Regions from separate parts of the Luteibacter anthropi genome, predicted to be linked through region 1. Evidence: riboswitches for the same ligand, from Rfam matches in the RefSeq annotation. Region 1 holds a riboswitch; the other holds the start of a gene.
What was found. A riboswitch is a leader RNA that binds a small molecule or an ion and turns the genes downstream of it on or off. The one in region 1 is predicted to bind fluoride.

Region 1 (6,455 bases):
GCATAGCGCTAAGGCGGTAAGGGGCATGGGAAGACTCATCAGGCAATGTGAAGAAACGCGCCAAGTGTGCTCAGCAAGCCGCCTACCAATACCAGCGCGACAATCCATCGGATGGGACGTCCGTGGACGGTGTGCGATAGCCACACACCGAGTGCCCCGAGAGCCGTGAGCGAGACAAAGAGAGGGGCTGACCGCCATGAGGGCACCAAGATGGCCATAGACATCGGGACAAGAGCCCCTGCAAACGTGGCGCCGCAGGCTGCCGACGCCTTGACGGCGGCCTCGCGAAAGGCCGCCTTACCGAGTTGGCTGGCAGCGAGTTGTCCGTGGGCAAGAAGATTGAGCTGTCGCTCCGCTTCGATGAATTCGCTGCGCAGGTCGGCGTAATGGGCGACGAGGAAGATGAAGGCACCCGAGACAGCCGAGGCGACGGCCACGCGAAGAGCTAGCGTAAGGCTCATGGGCGCCGCACCCGGGAGCAGATGACCGGCTCCCAGTGTCAGCGCCGTCAATATCCCATCGACCAGTCCGGCGACCAGATCAAGACGAATAGCCACGAACGCCCACGGGTTGGATGGCCTCATCGATGCCGCTCCACCGCATCGATGAGGCGCTCGCCACACACGAGCTGGTCAACGCTGTGCACCACAGCGCCGGACTCATGTATCGCCGCCACGATTTGCTCGATATCCAGCCCATTGCCCTCGATGGTCAGATCCATGCCAACGGTCTCGATGTCGATCTCCCCCACGGTCAGGTTCAGGGCTTCGACACCGCGGCAGGCTGACACGGCCTTGGCAATGTCCTCCAACGATGGCCGTGCGACTGCCTTGTCGACGTCCATCACGATACGTCGAACGTTGAATGCGGTGGATGGGTTCACGCGGCCTCCGTGCGATTGAGGGTCTTGAAGGCTGCGCCCCCCGGAAAACGGGCAAGGCTTCCCAGTTCGCGCTCGATCCGCAGAAGCTGGTTGAACTTAGCCGTGCGCTCACCGCGACAACCGGATCCGGTCTTCAGGTGCCCCCCACCCAACGCTACGGCGAGATCCGCAATGAACGAATCTTCGGTCTCTCCGGAGCGGTGCGACACATAGATGCCGTAGCCGGCGGATTGGGCGAGTCCGGCGCACGCGAAGGTTTCGGTTAACGTTCCAATTTGGTTGGGCTTGATGAGGACCGAGTTAGCGACCGATCGCTGGATGCCCATCTCGACGTAGGCAGGGTTCGTACAGAACAAATCGTCCCCCACCAATTCAACGCGGTTGCCCAGTCGCTTCGTCGCCTCGACCCAGCCCTCCCAGTCGTCTTCGCCCATCGGATCTTCAAGCAAACGGATCGGATAGGCTTTAAGCCAGCGGTCCCAGAGGTCGATGAGCTCGCCACTGTCCATGGTGATTCCCATCCGGGGAAAGACATACGTGCCGTTGTCCTGCCAGAACGCGCTGACGGCCGGGTCAAGGCCGATACTCACGTCGTGGCTGGGTCGGTATCTCGCCAGGACGATGGCGTCCAGGATGATCTCTACGGCTTCTTCGTGCGACTTAAGGTGCGGTGCGAAGCCGCCCTCGTCGCCCACCGCCGTGCTGTAGCCACTTTTGCCCAGCCGCTTCTTGAGGGCGTGAAAAACCCCTTCGCCCATCTCGATCGACTCGGCAAAGGAGGTCGCCCCGTGTGGCAGGATCTTGAACTCCTGAAAATCGAGCGTGCTGTCCGCATGAGCGCCGCCGTTGATGACATTCAGGCATGGCACCGGCAGCAAGGCGCTACCCGGCGCAAGGTGCTCGTGCAGTGGCTTCTTAGCGGCCACAGCGCATGCACGCGCGAACGCCATCGAGACGGCGAGCATGGCGTTTGCGCCCAGCACTGTCTTTTGCACAGTGCCATCGAGCGCAATCAAGCGGTCATCCAGGTCGGCCTGGCGAGCGAACGCGTCCCCAGCCAATGCGGGTGCAATGATGTCGAGGACGTTGCGAACGGCGTGTCGGACGCCTCGTCCCCCGTACCGTGTGCCCCCATCTCTCAGTTCATGAGCCTCCTTTCGACCTGTTGAGGCACCGGAGGGGACGATCGCGCGGCCCTGCGCACCGTATTCCAGCGTGACGACGGCCTCGATGGTCGGAAAGCCACGCGAGTCGAGGACTTCGAGGGCATCGATACGGCGGATCTGGTTCATGCAATCTCCTTGGTCTGTGCGACACCGGTGTCTTCTGTAGAACGTAAGTGGCTTGTCTGGTTGACGTGCACGATCGACGGCGCGCCGTGCGTGAACTCGATGACGGTCATCCCGGCCGGGTCGACACGCCACCGTCGATAGCCCTCCAGCGTTTGACCGGCGAAGTAACTCAGAAGTACGCGAATCGTGGAGTCATGGGAGACGACGAGGAGGGCCTGGTCTTCCGTCATCCGGGTAAGCAGGAGCTCGGTTGCCTTGACGGCGCGAGCCTGCACGTCCAGCAGAGATTCGCCGCCGGTGAACCGGAAACGGCCGGGAATGCTTTGCCACGCAGCCCACGCCTCAGGTTCATCGCGTGCGATATCGGCATGCGCGCGACCGGTCCAGTTCCCGTAATCAATGTCGTCCAGACCGGCTTCGACGCATGGCTCGCCGCCCCATTGCATCGTGATGGCTGTCGCTGTTTCGTGCGCCCGGCGGCGGGGGCTAGAGACCACCATGCCGATGGGCAACCACCGCTCCATCGCTGCCGAAAGCTCGGGAAGTTGGGCGCGACCTTTGCCTGACAGATCCAGCTCGTACCGACCTCGAAACATCGGTGGATCAAGGCCATCAACGTGGCCATGCCGGATAAGAATGAGACGCTTCATACCGCACCCCCACGCCCATCACCGGTGAGGGCGACCAGTCGAGGTAGCTCACTACGTTGCGCGAACTCGCCTAGAAGTCCTTCCGGAAAAGGTGTCGTCACGATGATCCCGGTGACCGCGTGCGAGGCGGCGACTGCGAGCAGGTTGTCCACATTGGGATGTTCAATGTAGGTCCCGTCAACATCCAGGCCTGCCTTGGCAGCGAAGCGCGAGAAGGTTGAGAGGTCATCGCTCAATGCACGCGCATAGTCCGTTCGGTCATGGGGATCGGCTCGCAGGTCTGCCGCGACGAGGAACAGCGCCGCGCCCCCTTCGCGTGCGTGCTCCATCCCGGCGGCGACTGCTTCATCGGCCGCAGGGGTTCCATCGTAAAGAACCATCCAGCGGACGGGCTGCGGTGCGTCCCATTTGCCGGCGGCGACGGCATCATGCGGCGGACGAAGATGATGGGTGATGGCATTCATAGTGCACTCCGAAGTCAGGAGCGCAGCCGGCGAATGGAACTACCCAACCGCCATGCTGCGCGTGGGTAGGCATCATCAGCCGCTCGGCGGTTGGGTCAGGAGGAATGCCATCTCCTGTAAGCCGTACGCTACTCCTTCCCGGGCAGCCATAACAAGCAAGATCATGGGTTTATTTCACTCGCGAGTGGCATCCGTTCAGCCCGTGGTCTGATCGGAGCTTCGCCAAATACCTGGTTGAAGATGTCCCTCGCGTGGCTCGACTTATCCGGAGGGTTGGGGTCAAACCGATAGCCTCTTTGTCCATCAAGGCCACGTTCGACCTGCCAGTCTGTATGGCAACTGGTGACGACCTCGGACAACGTCGCCAAGTGCGTTACGGCGACCACGTGGTGACCTGCAGCGGCCAATGAATCGAAGAGAATCGCGGCAAGGGCCGTGGCTTCCCGGGCGTCGGTACTGGAGAGCGACTCGTTGGAAAGGACAAGCGAGTGCTTTCCGAGCTCGTCGATCAGCCGACTCCACCGCAGGAGTTCCTCGTCGAACTTTCCGTGCTTTAACTCGTTGTCTTCTGCTTGCTTGAAGTGCGAGAAGAAACCATCGAACAAGTCGCACTCATATGAGGTGGCCGGAACCGGCGAGCCAATTTGGGCAAGCCACTGGGCTTGACCCAGCGCACGGAGGAACGTGGTCTTCCCGCCTTGATTCGGGCCGGTGATGATCGCTAGCGGCGCGGGCGACGAATCAAAGGCATTGGCAACCGCTGTTCCCGGCGGTCGTAAGGCGACGCTTAACGGAATTAAGCCGCCCGCGGTGATGCCTTTCTTGCCTTTCGGGAAGAGGGGGACGCACAACGGTGTCCCAGCATCGTGCGACGCGTGGCTCCATTGCGCGACCGCCAGGTAATACGCGAGTTCTCGCCGTACCAGGTCGAAGAATCCAAGAAGGTAGTCGACCGACTGTGCCAACGCGTTGGCGACCTCATTGATGCTCTTGTCCCTCAGCTCACCCAACGCACGAGCACCGCCCTCGTCGCGGTCGGCAATTCGTATGGTGTGCTTCCCCGGAACGTAGCCGAGCATCCGAGTCCACCAACGTCGTGGTGGTCCACTTCGTGCTCGCAGGGTCAAATCGATACTCTGGTTCATCGGTCCGAGACGCGCGGTTACGGAGAGCTCGCCGCGGTCGGCCAATCGCTCCAGATGCGTTGAGACCTCGTTGAGATAGCCGTCATCCAGATTTTCCCGTAACTCGCTCAGCCATTGCGTTACGCGATCGGCGGATGCCGTGGTGATCCACCGATCGGCGACTGTGCGTGTTTGACGAAGCGCGTCAAGCAACTCTTTCAGGACGCTGACGCTTCCGTGCAGGATCGACGAGGCGTAGACACCGTAGAACCCGCTTGTACTTCGCCGCTTCGCATCCATAGCGTCGCGCGCAATATCGTGCAGCTCCTGTGCCATCGCCAGGTGGTCGGCCACGTCCGCAAGGACCGCCTGACGTGAGCGAATGACGTCACCCGTGGAGAGCGGCGCCGCAAAGACAGCAGTGACGATGGCCTTTAACGGCCGGTCGTTCGCTGAAATCGCCTCCACGATAAGGTCAAGATCCAGGTCTGCCCATGCGGCAGGCGCGGCGGCCCTAACATCATCGTGCGCCACGAGATCGCTATTAGGCCAAAGAAGGCGCGGCTTCATCGCATCATCCTCTTGGCCAGCTGCGCTTGGGTAAGGCCGTAGCTTGCGGCCAACGCCTCCGTATGGGCCTGTCCTTCTGGAGGGCCTCGACGTATGCGGTAAGTGCGTTGCCGAGCGTCCTCGGTGGTGACACTGCCTATCCAGCTGGCCATCGCTGGTCCAGCCTGCGCCAACTCCCAGAGGAAAGTCACACACACAATCGTGGCGCCACGATCGACTAGCCGCTCTAAGATGTCGCGCGAGAGGTCAATCGCATCGGCCGTCGTCGTCGAGGCGAAGAGTTCGTTGAGTATCACCAACGTATCCGGGTCGGCACGTTCAACGATTTCGTGGATCCGCACCAGGTCGTCTTTCAATTTGCCGCGCTGAGAACCCGCCAGTTCTGCGCGCTCGAAATGCGTCTCTACACAGCGCACAAAGGGAATAGACGCGGATCGGGAAGGCACAGGGCAACCGACTCGAGCAAGCACGTGCAGCTGGCCCCAGATCCGAGCGAAGGTCGTTTTCCCCGCTTGGTTGGGCCCGGTGATAACGATAAGTTGCTCGGCAGCAGTTCTGTCCAGGTCGTTACGGACAACATGCGTCGGGTCACCTATCGCCGGATGAAGCAGGGCTACGTCTGCGGCCTCAACGACAATCGTCCTATCGTGCGCCGCGATGAACTCCGGCAAACACCACGGCTGGCCCAGACGCTCGCTCTCCTGGACCACATCGAACACCGTTGTATAAAACGCCACCTCGCTCCGAACTTGGGCGACGACGGGATCGATAGGGTCCGCGTAGTCAGCGGCAAAGCGCGTCAGCTCATCGAATAGAACTCGGTGCTCGTCCGCCAACTCGATGAGAATCCGCTCTTCAAGGCCGTTGAGATGCCGCGGGCCCTGGTACGCCGTACGGTAGTCCTTGGCCCCGTCGACGCGAAAGCGCGCGAAGGCCTGCGCGACGACTGCCGCATAATCCTCGTCGCGCGCCACGCTCTCGACGGCGACGTAACCCGGTCCCAGACGCAGTCCATAGCGGAGCACGTCCAGCTCGCTCTCGAGCTTCGACGCGCGGTTTGCCATGGCGAGGAAGCCATCGGACGCCGCATAGGTCGATAAATAGTGCGTCAGTCCGGCCAGCGCGTCGGACGCCGCCGGGCCTTGCCGGAGTGCTTGTAGGATGTCCCTTACGCCGGTGCAGTAGGCGCTCACTGCCGTGAGTTGGTAACGGGCTAGTTCCAGCGTCGACGCCTGCTCGTTTGCCCTCGTGGCGGCTTTCTCGTAAACCGTCATGGCCTGGAGAAATGCCCCGAAGGCGCGCCTGATCGGCGCAGCGTTCAGGTCGCGGAAGACTCCCTGACGGAAGACGGCTTCAGCGGTGGTCGCCGCCGGGGCCTTGAGAAAAGGACGAATGTCCAGAGCGCCGGGCTGTTCAGCGATCGCGAGAGCCCACCCAGACAACTGCAGGTCCGCCATCACCTCGTCCGACAC
Region 2 (11,581 bases), 330 kb from region 1:
ACAAGGACGTTTCCAGATTGCCGGCCGGCTGCTTCGTGCAGTTTCAGCTTGATGGTGCTCCCCCGGCCCACGTTACCGACCTGCCATTCAGGCGTTACTGGGACGTTCGCAAGGAGGTGCTGGGAGAAATCGCAGAACGGCGATCCGACGGACTGCGAACAGCCGAAACGGATCTGCGCGACGTACTGGCGATGTCGATCGAGGCACGCCATGGAAGGCAGTCCTGCGCCCTGCTGACCGGTGATGTCGAATCGAGCGTCATCGCCGCCATGCTCCAGGCTCAGCAGGAAGAGCCTCTACAGACGTTTGCCGTCGGCTTCGAAGGACAGACCCAGAACCTGGAACGCGCCGACAGGATCGCGAGCTACCTGGGCTGCCATTTCGATCCGGTGGTGCTGGGACACAACGATGTCCTGTCACAGGTCGAGCGGGTCATCAGCACGGCCAGCGAGCCGCCGTGCCTGCCTTCCGCCGTGATACTTGGCATGGCTGCCGGGGCCGCTGGTCATGCCCATAAGCAGATCGTGCTTGGCGAGGGCGCCAATGAGCTGTTCTTCGGCCATGATGCCTACCGACGTGCGACACGCCAGGCACGATTCGTAGGCTCCCTGCCGATGCGTTTCCGGCAGCGGCTGGGATCATTCAAACTGGCAAGGAAGGCTCACGCGTGGAGTGGTCATGCGCGCGACCCCTTTGTGAAACTCGCAGCCACGTCCGTGGAAGACCACTACCACGATGCGACGACACTCTGGCAGCATCCCGGGCTTGCCGTACCGGGAACGGACGCCTATCCCACCGTGTTTTCCCGGCCCGACGAATGGCTGGATACGGAAGCGACGGCCGACCGGCTCCAGTATGTCGACCAGCGTATGCGGCTTGGCGAGGGGCTGCTGCCTTCCGCCGAAGCAGCCTGCATGGCGCATGGCGTGACGCCCTGCTTTCCGTTCATGGATGAATCGGTGTGGCGCTTTTCATGGCGCCTGCCCGTGGCTTACCGGTACGGATACCGGGAGCACAAGCTGGTGCTGAAGAGGCTGGCGGAACGAAATCTCCCGGAGAAACTGCTGGCGACACACAAGCCCATCGCTGAAGCACCGGTTGCGGCGTGGCTTCGCGGGCCTTTGCGCGAGTGGGCCGGTGACTTGCTCAATCGCCGTTACCTGCAACAGCAGGGTATTTTCGATCCGGAGGAAATCCTGCCGATATGGGAGGCGTTTCTTGAAGGGCGACAGCAGTGGCACGGACATCTATGGCCGGTGCTGATGTTTCAGGCGTGGCAGCAGAGTCGTCGCTCCTGCGAAAGCAGGAGCCCAGGGCCGTGAGGATGGGCGGAGCAGGAGCCGATGTGATGCGTCGGCGATAAACGGCTACCGGGGCGCTGGATTCCTGCTTTCGCAGGAATGACGGGTTAGGGTGGCTTATTTCTGGATGGGGATGTTCAGTGTGATCCAGCGTGTCACTACGCTGTCCAGCGATTCGCGTGGGGGGATGGTCAGCGGCAGTGTGCGGGCGAATTCCATCGCGGCCTTGGTATACGCCTGCTTGCCCCGGGCGGAGGCCTGGCGTGCCGCGGCTTGTTTTTGCCGGAGCTGGACGATATGCGGACTGGGCTGACCGGGGCGCGCGAATTTCTGGTATTTGCGCAATTCGTCGGCGGCCAGGGCCGTATCGTGCGCCGCCTGCGTGACCGCAGCCTGCCCTTTCAACACCTGCACCAGCCAGGTGCCGGCCGGATTCAGCACTCCGGCGTCTGACAATAACGAAGCGACGGCAGCATTCGTCGCACAGGCCTGCTCCACGCGGGCCTGGAATACCCTCTCATCGGTCACGCTCTGGGGAGGAACTTGCGTCACCGGTATCTCCAATACGTCTGTCAGCCGGGCATGGTAACGATTCCGGTCAGGTCGCGTCATCACCATCGAAGCGGTGACGTGCGGCGCGGAAGGCATCTGCGTTATCCATAACCCACGTCCACAGCGGCAGCATCCCCGTCAGCTGGCCTTTTCCAAGCGATGTAAGCGTGTAATCCACCCGTGGCGGCACTTCGGCATGGTCGTGCCGTGCGATGAGCCCGTCGCGCTCAAGCTGCCGTAGCGACCTGGTGAGCATGCGCTGGGTGACGCCACGAAGCCGACGCGCGAGTTCGGCATGGCGAAGCGTCCCCGCCACGCCCAGCTCGTACACGATGCCCAGGGACCAGCGATTGCCCGCATGGGCCAGCACCTCGCGCTTCAGGCCGCCGTCTTCGTCGCTCAGTGCCTCGCAGGCCGCCCGTGAGCGCGCCATGACCTCTGCGAAGGGAATGTCGTCCGGTATCACTCGTGTGCCTTCTTGTCCGCGAATCGCCCGCACCTCAGCTTATGCCACGTCTCCCCACAGAAGTCGAAAAACGATGCCCGCGATCAAAACCACGGAACAGCACACCCTTGTCATCGGCGCGGGGGAACTGGGCATGGCGGTACTGAAGTCCCTCGCGGCGCAGCCGGTCAAGGGCAGGCTCAGCGTGCTGCTACGACCTGCCCGGCCACACGAAACGGATTCGACCCGCGATGCTGCCCTGTGTGCGCTTGGCGTGGATATCGTCCGCTGTGACCTCGCCAGCGCACCGGAAGAAGAGCTTGCCGGTATATTCGCGTCCTACGCCACGGTCATCTGCTGCACGGGGTTCGTCGGCGGCGCGGGCACGCAACGCCGCATCACTGCCGCCGTGCTTCGCGCGGGGGTGGATCGCTACGTGCCCTGGCAGTTCGGCGTGGATTACGACGTCGTGGGACGCGGCAGTGACCAGGGCATCTTCGACGAACAGCTCGACGTGCGCGACATGCTGCGGGCGCAGTCGCGCACGCACTGGGTCATCGTATCCACCGGCATGTTCACCAGTTTCCTCTTTGAACCTGCCTTCGGCGTTGTCGATCTCGAAGCGGCGAAAGTGAATGCACTGGGGCGCTGGGACAACCGCCTCACCGTGACCACGCCCGAAGACATCGGGCAGCTCACCGCTGCCATCCTCGCCCATGAGCCTCGCATCGACGACAAGGTGATCTTCGTGGCGGGCGACACGTTTACTTACGAACGCCTGGCCGACATGGTGGACGCTTACCTGGGCAGGAAAACGCAGCGCAACCTGTGGACCGTCGACGCACTGCGCGACGCCGTGCAGGCCCATCCGCACGACAAGATGCGCCGGTACCACCTGGCCTTCGCGCGCGATACCGGCGTTGCCTGGGACAAGGCCGTCACCTTCAACGCAGCGCAGGATATCGCGGTGACCGAGGTTCCTGCGTGGCTTGCGGCGCACGCGAACCAACCGTCACACGGCGGTGTTACTCTATAACGATCAACACTCGCCAGGTTCCTCCGCATGCGCTCAACCCGCCGTCCCCTGCTGGCCCTTGCCGCCGCTTTTGCACTGATTCCCCTGTCGAGCCATGCGGCTCCGGCGGCGCGCCAGCAAAGCACCTTCGAATGGGTCGAGAGCGTTCCGGAAGAAACCAGCTACGGCCTGCCCGATACGGCACGCACCGGCCCTACCTGGCTGTCGATGATCAAGGGCGCGAAAGACCATATCGACATCGCCGCCTTCTACCTGACCAACCCGCCCGGCCATGCGCTTTCGCCCATCGTGGATGCGCTGGTCGCGCAGGCGAAGAAAGGGGTGCGGGTGAACTTGCTCATCGACACCAGCTTCATGCATGAAAGCCAGCCCTGGGTCGATGCACTGACGGGCCTGCCCGGCATCACGATCCGCCAGATGCCGGTAAAGGACCTCACCGGCGGCGTGCTGCACGTGAAGTTCATGGAGATCGACGATCGCGATGTCTTCGTGGGCAGCCAGAACTGGGATTGGCGTGCCATCCAGCACATCCACGAAGTGGGCGTGCATATCGGCGACGAACGCATCGGCAAGACGTTCCGTGCGGAATTCGACCACCTGTGGCACCTGGCCGAAAAACCGGCCGATGCGCTGGTGGCCGCACCGCTCGTACCCGCCCCCTCGTTCGAACCGGCCACCGTGCTCTCCCCCGTCGTCATCAACGGCAAGGACGATGGCCCGTCGACTATCTTCCCCGCCTTCAGCCCCGCAGCGCTCCAGCCGTCCTGGCTGACGCTGGAAGCACCGACGCTGACGCAGATGCTCGACCAGGCACGCACCCGCATCCGCATCCAGGTGATGACGATGTCGGCCTTCAAGGACTTCGGCCCCAAGGGCTACTGGACCGCACTGGATCTTGCCATCCGCAATGCCGCCGCACGCGGCGTGCAGGTACAGGTCATCGTGGCCGACTGGGCACTGCGCGGCCATGACCTCGCCTACCTGCAAAGCCTGGCGCTCATGCCCGGCGTGGAAGTGAAGTATTCCAGCCTGCCGCAGGCGTCGTCCGGCCCCATTCCCTACGCCCGTGTCGAACATGCCAAGTACGCTCTCGTCGACGACGAGTCGGGCTTTGTCGGCACCGGCAACTGGAGCTGGAGCTACTTCGAAAGTGCCGTGAATGCCTCGATCTTCATCCACGGCCCGCTGGTGCGCCCCCTTGGCCGCATCTTCGACGCAGACTGGAACGGCCCTTACGTCAAGCCGCTAAGCGCATTCCAGCCCACCGCGAAACAGCCTTAAGGTACGTCGTCCGTCACGGCCGGGGTCTCGCGTAGCTTCTTCCTGTATGCCTTGACCTCGGCCAGCCGCAGATCCTCCGGCAGGTGCCGCACATGCTTGGCCCGGCCAAGGCGCTGGGCGTGATAAATGCCTGCGTGTCCGGAAAACAGATAGCTCACAACGCACGCAATCAGTGCGAACGGCGCGATGGACGGCCCGAACAGTTCGATCGCCATCACCGTGCAGGCCAGCGGCACGTTCGCCGCGCCGGCGAATACCGCGACGAAACCCAACCCGGCCAACATCCCGACAGGCAGATGCAGCAGAGGTGCCAGCGCATTACCCAGCGTGGCGCCGATATAGAACAGCGGTGTCACCTCGCCACCCTTGAAGCCCGACGCCAGCGACGCGACCGTATAGGCAAACTTGCCCGCGAAATCCCAGGGCGCAACAGGATGCTGAAAGGCTTCCACGATGGTCGGAATGCCCAGTCCGATATACCGCCATGCAGGCAGGACGCTGACAGACAGCGCAATCACCGCACCACCCAGCAACGGGCGTAGTGGCGCATAGGCAATCCGCCGCTTCATCCAGCCACCCAGATGATGTGTGGCCGTGGCAAAGAGCAGGCCCACGAGGCCGAAAACGATACCTGCCGCGATCACGCCCAGCACCGGCAGCAGCGTGAGTGCGCAGACATGATCCACCACGTAGTGGGTGTGGTGAACACCCCACGCCAGGCAGACCTGATCGGCCACGATGGCGGCAATCACGCAGGGAAACAGCGCGTCGTAGCGCATGCGCCCGATAGCCAGTACTTCCAGGCCAAACAATGCACCTGCCAGCGGCGTGCCGAACACTGCGGCAAAACCACCACTCATGCCGGCCATCAGCAGGATGCGCCGGTCGTCGGCTCGCAGCCGGAATACATGAGTCAGCTGGTCGGCCAGCGCACCGCCCATCTGCACGGCCGTACCCTCGCGTCCCACCGATGCGCCGAAGAGATGGGATACCACCGTGCCGATAAGCACCAGCGGCACCATGCGCCGGGGGATGATCTTACGAGGGTCGTGGATCTCGTCGATGATGAGGTTATTGCCCGCCTCCACCGACTTGCCCACACGCTGATACGCCCAGCCCACCACGAAACCTGCCAAGGGAAGAAAGCCGATCAGCCACGGCGATGCCTCGCGGGTGTTCGTCGCCCATTCCAGAGCCAGGAGAAAGAAAGCGGAAGCGGAGCCGGCCAGAACGGCAGCCGCGCAAGCCATGAGCAGCCACTTGCCCATGTAGGGAAGCAGTTCCCATTGTTCCAGTGAACGAAGGCGTCGCATGCGGATTCCAAAAGGTGTGTCGTTGAAACACCTGGAATAACGGGGCGAGAAACGCACGAGCCTACGCCCCGGAGGATTCCAGGATACGTAGGCATCATCAGCCCGAGGGCGGTTCGCGGAGGCATGCCATCTCCGTGCCGCCAGTGTAGCGGGTCACCCGGGCTTGTTAAAGCCGCGGGTTATTGCGCCTTGCCTCGCCCGTCGAAGGTCAGGCGGTAAGCCAGACGCGGATCAGCGACAGCAGCTTGTCCACGTCGAGCGGCTTGGCTACGTAATCGTTCGCACCTGCCTGCAGGCACTGCTGCTGGTCGTCCGGCATCGCCTTGGCGGTGAGCGCAATGATCGGCAGATCGGCAAAGCGCGGATCCTGGCGAATCTCGCGGGTGGCGGTCAGGCCATCCTTCACCGGCATCATGATGTCCATGAGCACCAGGTCGATATCCGCGCCATCCACGGACGCGTGGAGCGCGTCGATGGCCTCCTGACCGTTGCGGGCAATCGTCAGCTCGCAGCCGTGCGGTTCGAGCACACTCATCAGGGCATAGACGTTGCGTACGTCGTCTTCCACCAGAAGGATGCGACGGCCTTCCAGCGTGGCGTCGCGATTCAGCGCCGCGCGGATCATGCCCTGCTGCGGCTCGGGCAGTTCCGAAATCACGCGATGCAGGAACAACGACACCTCGTCGAGCAGGCGTTCCGGCGAGCGCGCGCCCTTGATGATGATCGAGCTGGAATAACGACGCAGGCGGTCTTCTTCTGCTGCGGAGAGCACGCGCCCCGTGTAGACGATCACCGGCGGGAACGCGTACGTATCCTGGCTGCTGAGCGTTTCCAGCAGTGCGAAGCCGGACGTATCGGGCAACGACAGGTCGAGCACCATGCAGTCGAAGGTCTCGTGGCTGAGCAACGAGAGGCAATCGGCGGCAGACGAGGCACCGATGGTTTCCACATCCGCCGACGCCAGCAGGTGACGGATGGCATCGAGCTGCACCGCGTCGTCCTCGACCACGAGCACGCGACGGGGGCGCTGCGACAGTCGCGATTCCAGCGAATCCAGAACGCGGGCCAGCGCCTCGCGGGTGGTCGGTTTCACCAGGTAACCCACCGCGCCCAGCGACAGCGCCGTGCGCGAATGGTCTTCCGCCGATACGACATGGATCGGGATATGACGCGTGCGCACGTCGTGCTTGAGGATATCCAGCACCGACAGACCCGACTGGTCCGGCAGCCCCACGTCGAGCACGATGGCATGTGGCATCTGCTCGCGTGCCACGGCCAGCGCCTCGGACGCGGTGGAGGTCACCAGCGAGCGGAAGCCCATTTCCTCGGCCAGCTGGCTGACGATGCCGGCAAACGCCACGTCGTCCTCGATGACCAGGATGAGATGGCGCGGATCGATGGATACCGGCGCCGGAGCACGCTGCGCGACAGGTGCGGGCGCCATGACCGGGCGGTGTGCAGGAGGCATCGGAACGACGGCCGGTGCCGGTGCGCGCGCAACCACGGCCTGGGCGCTCGCGAGCCGCACGGGGATGGTCAGCGTGAACATGCTGCCCCGGCCCGGGTCGCTTGCGACGGAGATATCGCCGCCGAGCAGGCGCGCCAGCTCAAGCGAAATGGACAGGCCCAGGCCCGTGCCGCCGTAGCGGCGGCTGATCGATCCGTCCGCCTGCTGGAACGCATCGAAGATGCGCGCCTGCTGGTCCGCAGCGATGCCGATGCCGGTGTCGGTGACCGAAAAGACCACCATGCCCTTCGCGCCGGCTCGCACCGAAAGATTCACGCTTCCGGCTTCGGTGAACTTGAGGGCGTTGGACAACAGGTTCTTGAGCACCTGCTCGATACGCAGGCGATCGCTCTCGATAAATGCCGGGCAGTCAGTAGCCGACGATACGTCGAGCGTGAGGCCCTTCTCGTTCGCCACCGGCGAGAACAACGCGGCGATATCGTCCAGCAGACCCTTCACCTCGAAGGTTTCGCCACGGACCTCGACATGGCCCGCCTCGATCTTCGACAGGTCGAGGATGTCGTTGATGAGCGTGAGCAGATCGGCACCCGAGGCGTGGATGGTGCGGGCGAACTTCACCTGTTCTTCGGTGAGGTTGCCGTGCGCATTGTCTGCCAGCAGCTTGGAAAGGATCAGCGCGGAGTTCAGCGGCGTACGCAGTTCGTGGCTCATGTTGGCCAGGAACTCGGACTTGTACTGGCTGGCGCGCTGCACTTCGTGCGCCTTTGCCTCGATGGCTTCGTTGGCGAGCGCCAGCTCGTCGCGCTGGGCTTCCAGCTGCTGCGACTGTCCGGCCAGGTGGGCGTTGGTCTGCTCCAGCTCGGCCTGCTGCGATTCCAGCTCCTGCTGCGATTCGCGCAAGGCCCTGCTCTGCTCTTCCAGTTCCTCATTGGACGCCCGCAGCTCTTCGCCCTGCAACTGAAGGGTTTCGGACTGGCGCATGGTCTCTTCGAGAAGACGGGACAATTCGGCGCGGTACGCGGCCGAGCGAAGCGCGATGGCGATGGCCGGCGACGCCTGCTCCAGCAGGGCGACTACTTCGGCGTCCACCGGATTGAAAAAGCCCAGTTCCACGACACCCTGGACCTGGTCGTCACCGATCGTCGGCACGATCACCAGGTGACGCGGCGGTGCCTTGCCCAGTCCGGAACCCACCTGGAAATAGCCCTCCGGCACGTCGGACACCACCACGACACGGCGCTCGTCGACGGCCCGGCTCAACAGGCTGCCGGTAGTGCGGCTTGCCGTGCCGGGCTCTTCCGGTGCCACGCCCACGGCGCCGGCGCGTTCGAAACCGCGAGCCGACGGCGTGAACAGGAGGCCCGCCTCGGCGCGCAGGAAGCGGGCGAGAAAGGACAGGATCACGCCCGCCAGCTCGCTCATGTCCTTGTCGCCCGCCATGGCGGCACCCAGCTCCAGGCGCCCGGCCTGCAACCAGGCCTCGCGTTCGCGCGCGACAGCATTGCGACGGATGAGGATGCCCACGAACAACGTCAGGCCGATGCCCAGCAAGGCGCTGGCCGCGCCGGAGGTCCACGCCGTGCTGTACGCGGTTTCCATTTCCGCCAGGCGCCGGGTGCGCTGGTCGAACTCGGCCGCACGCATCGAACCCAGGCGCGAGCGGATATCGTCCATCGCAGCCTTGCCACGATCGGAATTGACCACGACCAGGGCCGCTTCCAGGCCACGAGTGCGCCGAAGCTCGATGGTCTGGTTCAGTTCGTCCAGTTTGTCCTGCACGCGCGAACCCAGTTCACGCAGGCGCATCGACTGACCCGAGTCGCCACTTACCCCGCTGCGAATGGCATCCATGCGTGCCGGAATGATCGCGAGCGCGTTGCGGTAGGGTTCCAGGTAGCGCTCGTTGCCCGTGAGCAGGAAGCCGCGCTGCCCCGTTTCCGCATCCTGCACGCTGGACAGGATGTCGCCCAGGGCGCCTACGGTCTCCTGCGAACGGATCACCAGCGTGTTGTCGTCGCGGATGGTGCGTATGTTCGACGCCGCGATCAGGCCGCTGCATACGAAGAACACGATGACGATCGCCAGGGCGATGAGGGTACGCGTGTCGCCGGTGGCGCGACGCGACGGACGGCGGGGCTTCGGGTCGGAAGTCATGGAGGACCAGGGCAAGGTGGGACGATCAGGCGCGTCTGGACGCGGCGTGGGTCACCAGATCGATGACCGCCAGCAACTGCCGGCGCTGATAGGGTTTGGACAGGAAGACGCCACCACGCGGAACGCGGCTGGCATCCACCGAATAGCGACCGGACGTCACCACCAGGCCGATGGCCGGCCAGTGATTGAAGACGTGGTCCGCCAGCATGAGGCCATCCATGGTGCCCGGCATGTCGACGTCGGTAAAAACGACGTTCACGGCATCGGCCGCGAGCACGGCCAGCGCAGAGGCCGCATCGGCCGCTTCCCGTGTTTCCCAACCGGCCCCCGCAAGCACATCGCAGGCGATGGTGCGCAGGATCTCGTCGTCTTCCACCACAAGCACCGTACCCAGCGAGCCGGCCAACGACGTCTCGTCGCCCGTGCCGGTCGCGGAAGGTGGCGTGTCGACCGTGCCGCCGGCAAGCCGGCTGTCCATCGTAAGCCGGGTGACCTGTTCCACGAGCCCGCGCACGGCACCCGACAGGCGCCGGCCATTGGCCGTGGAACCGAAGAAGAAGATACGGTGGGCCTCGATGGAAACCTCGGCAAGGCCCAGTTCGCCCTTCAGGCCTGCCACTTCGGCATTAAAGGCATGAACCCAGTCATCGGAGGGCGCAACGTCAAGCAACGCCACGATGGGCGCGTCACGGATGACGTCCACCTGGGGCTTGAGGGGTGGCACCTCGAAACCGATGATGCGAGGGAATCGGGTGTGGGGCATGCTGGCTCCGGATCGATGCGCGAGTGTAGCCGCGACGGGCTCGGCATCGGCGGGTTCGGTGGGACGACGCATCAGGCAGAGCGCTCCGTGAGCCTCGCCTCGACCGGCACAAGTCGGCCGGCAGCGCGCCGGCGCGGAAGACGCACGTCGAAGCGCACGCCGGATTCGCTATTCTCCGCATGCACCGAGCCGCCGTGGGCACTGACGAACTGATCCACGATGTACAGGCCCAGGCCTAACCCGGTGCTTGGGTTGAACGTGCCCTTGAACGGCTCGAACAATCGCGGAAGCAACGCATCCGCGATACGGCCGGCATTGCGCACCGAGCAACCGATCATGTCTTCCTGCGAGCCATCCACGTGCACCGTGATCTCGGCGCCCTCGCCATGCTGCACGGCATTGCCGAGCAGGTTGGTCACCACCTGCCCCATCCGCACGGTGTCGAAGGTGGCGCGCAGGTCGCCGGCCGTGGACAGGGCGATGACCCGCTCCGGATGGGCCCGACGCATCTCTGCCACCACTTCGTCGCAGACCTCGCCGAGGTCCGCCGGCTGAAGATCCATGGTGAGCGTGGATGACCGGATACGCGAGAAATCGAGCATCTGCTCGATCATCCGCGACATGCGGGCCGCGCTGGTGCGCACATAGGAGGCGGTGCGAGCGAAGGTCGTGCCGTCGGCCTCCTCGATCAGGCGGTCGGCGCACAGCGTCACGGCCGACAAGGGCGTACGCAGGTCGTGGGTGAGCACGGCCATCATGGTCTGGTTGAGGTCCAGGGCGCGTTCCAGCTGTTCGTTGCGCCGCTCCAGCTCCAGCCGTTGCCGGTACAACTGGATGAACACGCCGACCTTGCCCAGGATGACCCGGGGCTCCACCGGCTTGTGCAGGAAATCCACGGCGCCCGTCTCATAGCCTTTGAAGGAGCGCGCCGGGTCATCGGGCGATGCCGTGAGGAAAATGATCGGCACATGCCGCGTACGCTGCGATCCGCGCATCAGCTCGGCAAGGGTAAAACCGTCCATCTCCGGCATCTGCACGTCCAGCAGGGCCAGGGCCACGTCGAACCTGAGCAACAGCTCCAGCGCTTCGGCACCCGAGGATGCCTTGAGGATGGTCACGCCCTCCTGCGCCAGCAATGCCTCCATCGCCGTGAGGTTCTGGGGAATGTCGTCGACGATAAGCAAATGGGTGCTGCGCTCGGGCCGGGGAGCGGCCACGGGGGTTCCGATGATGAAGCTCACGATGCCCTCCTCTGGTAGATGCGCTGC

Region 2: linked by a shared signal. The riboswitch ahead of KR767_RS15695 (voltage-gated chloride channel family protein) and the one ahead of KR767_RS16885 (hypothetical protein) in region 1 are both predicted to bind fluoride.

What each region holds. Positions count from the first base shown of each region.
Region 1 covers NZ_CP077072.1:3,973,734-3,980,188, forward strand. The annotation lists gene crcB (fluoride efflux transporter CrcB) at 1-27, opposite strand, end outside; gene KR767_RS16865 (hypothetical protein) at 39-584, opposite strand; gene KR767_RS16870 (DUF211 domain-containing protein) at 581-883, opposite strand; gene eno (phosphopyruvate hydratase) at 880-2,175, opposite strand; gene KR767_RS16880 (histidine phosphatase family protein) at 2,172-2,825, opposite strand; gene KR767_RS16885 (hypothetical protein) at 2,822-3,289, opposite strand; fluoride riboswitch at 3,349-3,413, opposite strand; gene KR767_RS16890 (MutS-related protein) at 3,451-4,983, opposite strand; gene KR767_RS16895 (MutS-related protein) at 4,980-6,440, opposite strand.
Region 2 covers NZ_CP077072.1:3,639,556-3,651,136, reverse strand. The annotation lists gene KR767_RS15720 (asparagine synthetase B family protein) at 1-1,322, shown strand, start outside; gene KR767_RS15715 (hypothetical protein) at 1,419-1,949, opposite strand; gene KR767_RS15710 (winged helix-turn-helix transcriptional regulator) at 1,900-2,286, opposite strand; gene KR767_RS15705 (aromatic alcohol reductase) at 2,393-3,334, shown strand; gene KR767_RS15700 (phospholipase D-like domain-containing protein) at 3,362-4,615, shown strand; gene KR767_RS15695 (voltage-gated chloride channel family protein) at 4,612-5,928, opposite strand; fluoride riboswitch at 6,010-6,071, opposite strand; gene KR767_RS15690 (response regulator) at 6,137-9,550, opposite strand; gene KR767_RS15685 (response regulator) at 9,576-10,313, opposite strand; gene KR767_RS15680 (hybrid sensor histidine kinase/response regulator) at 10,385-11,554, opposite strand; gene KR767_RS15675 (CheR family methyltransferase) at 11,551-11,581, opposite strand, start outside.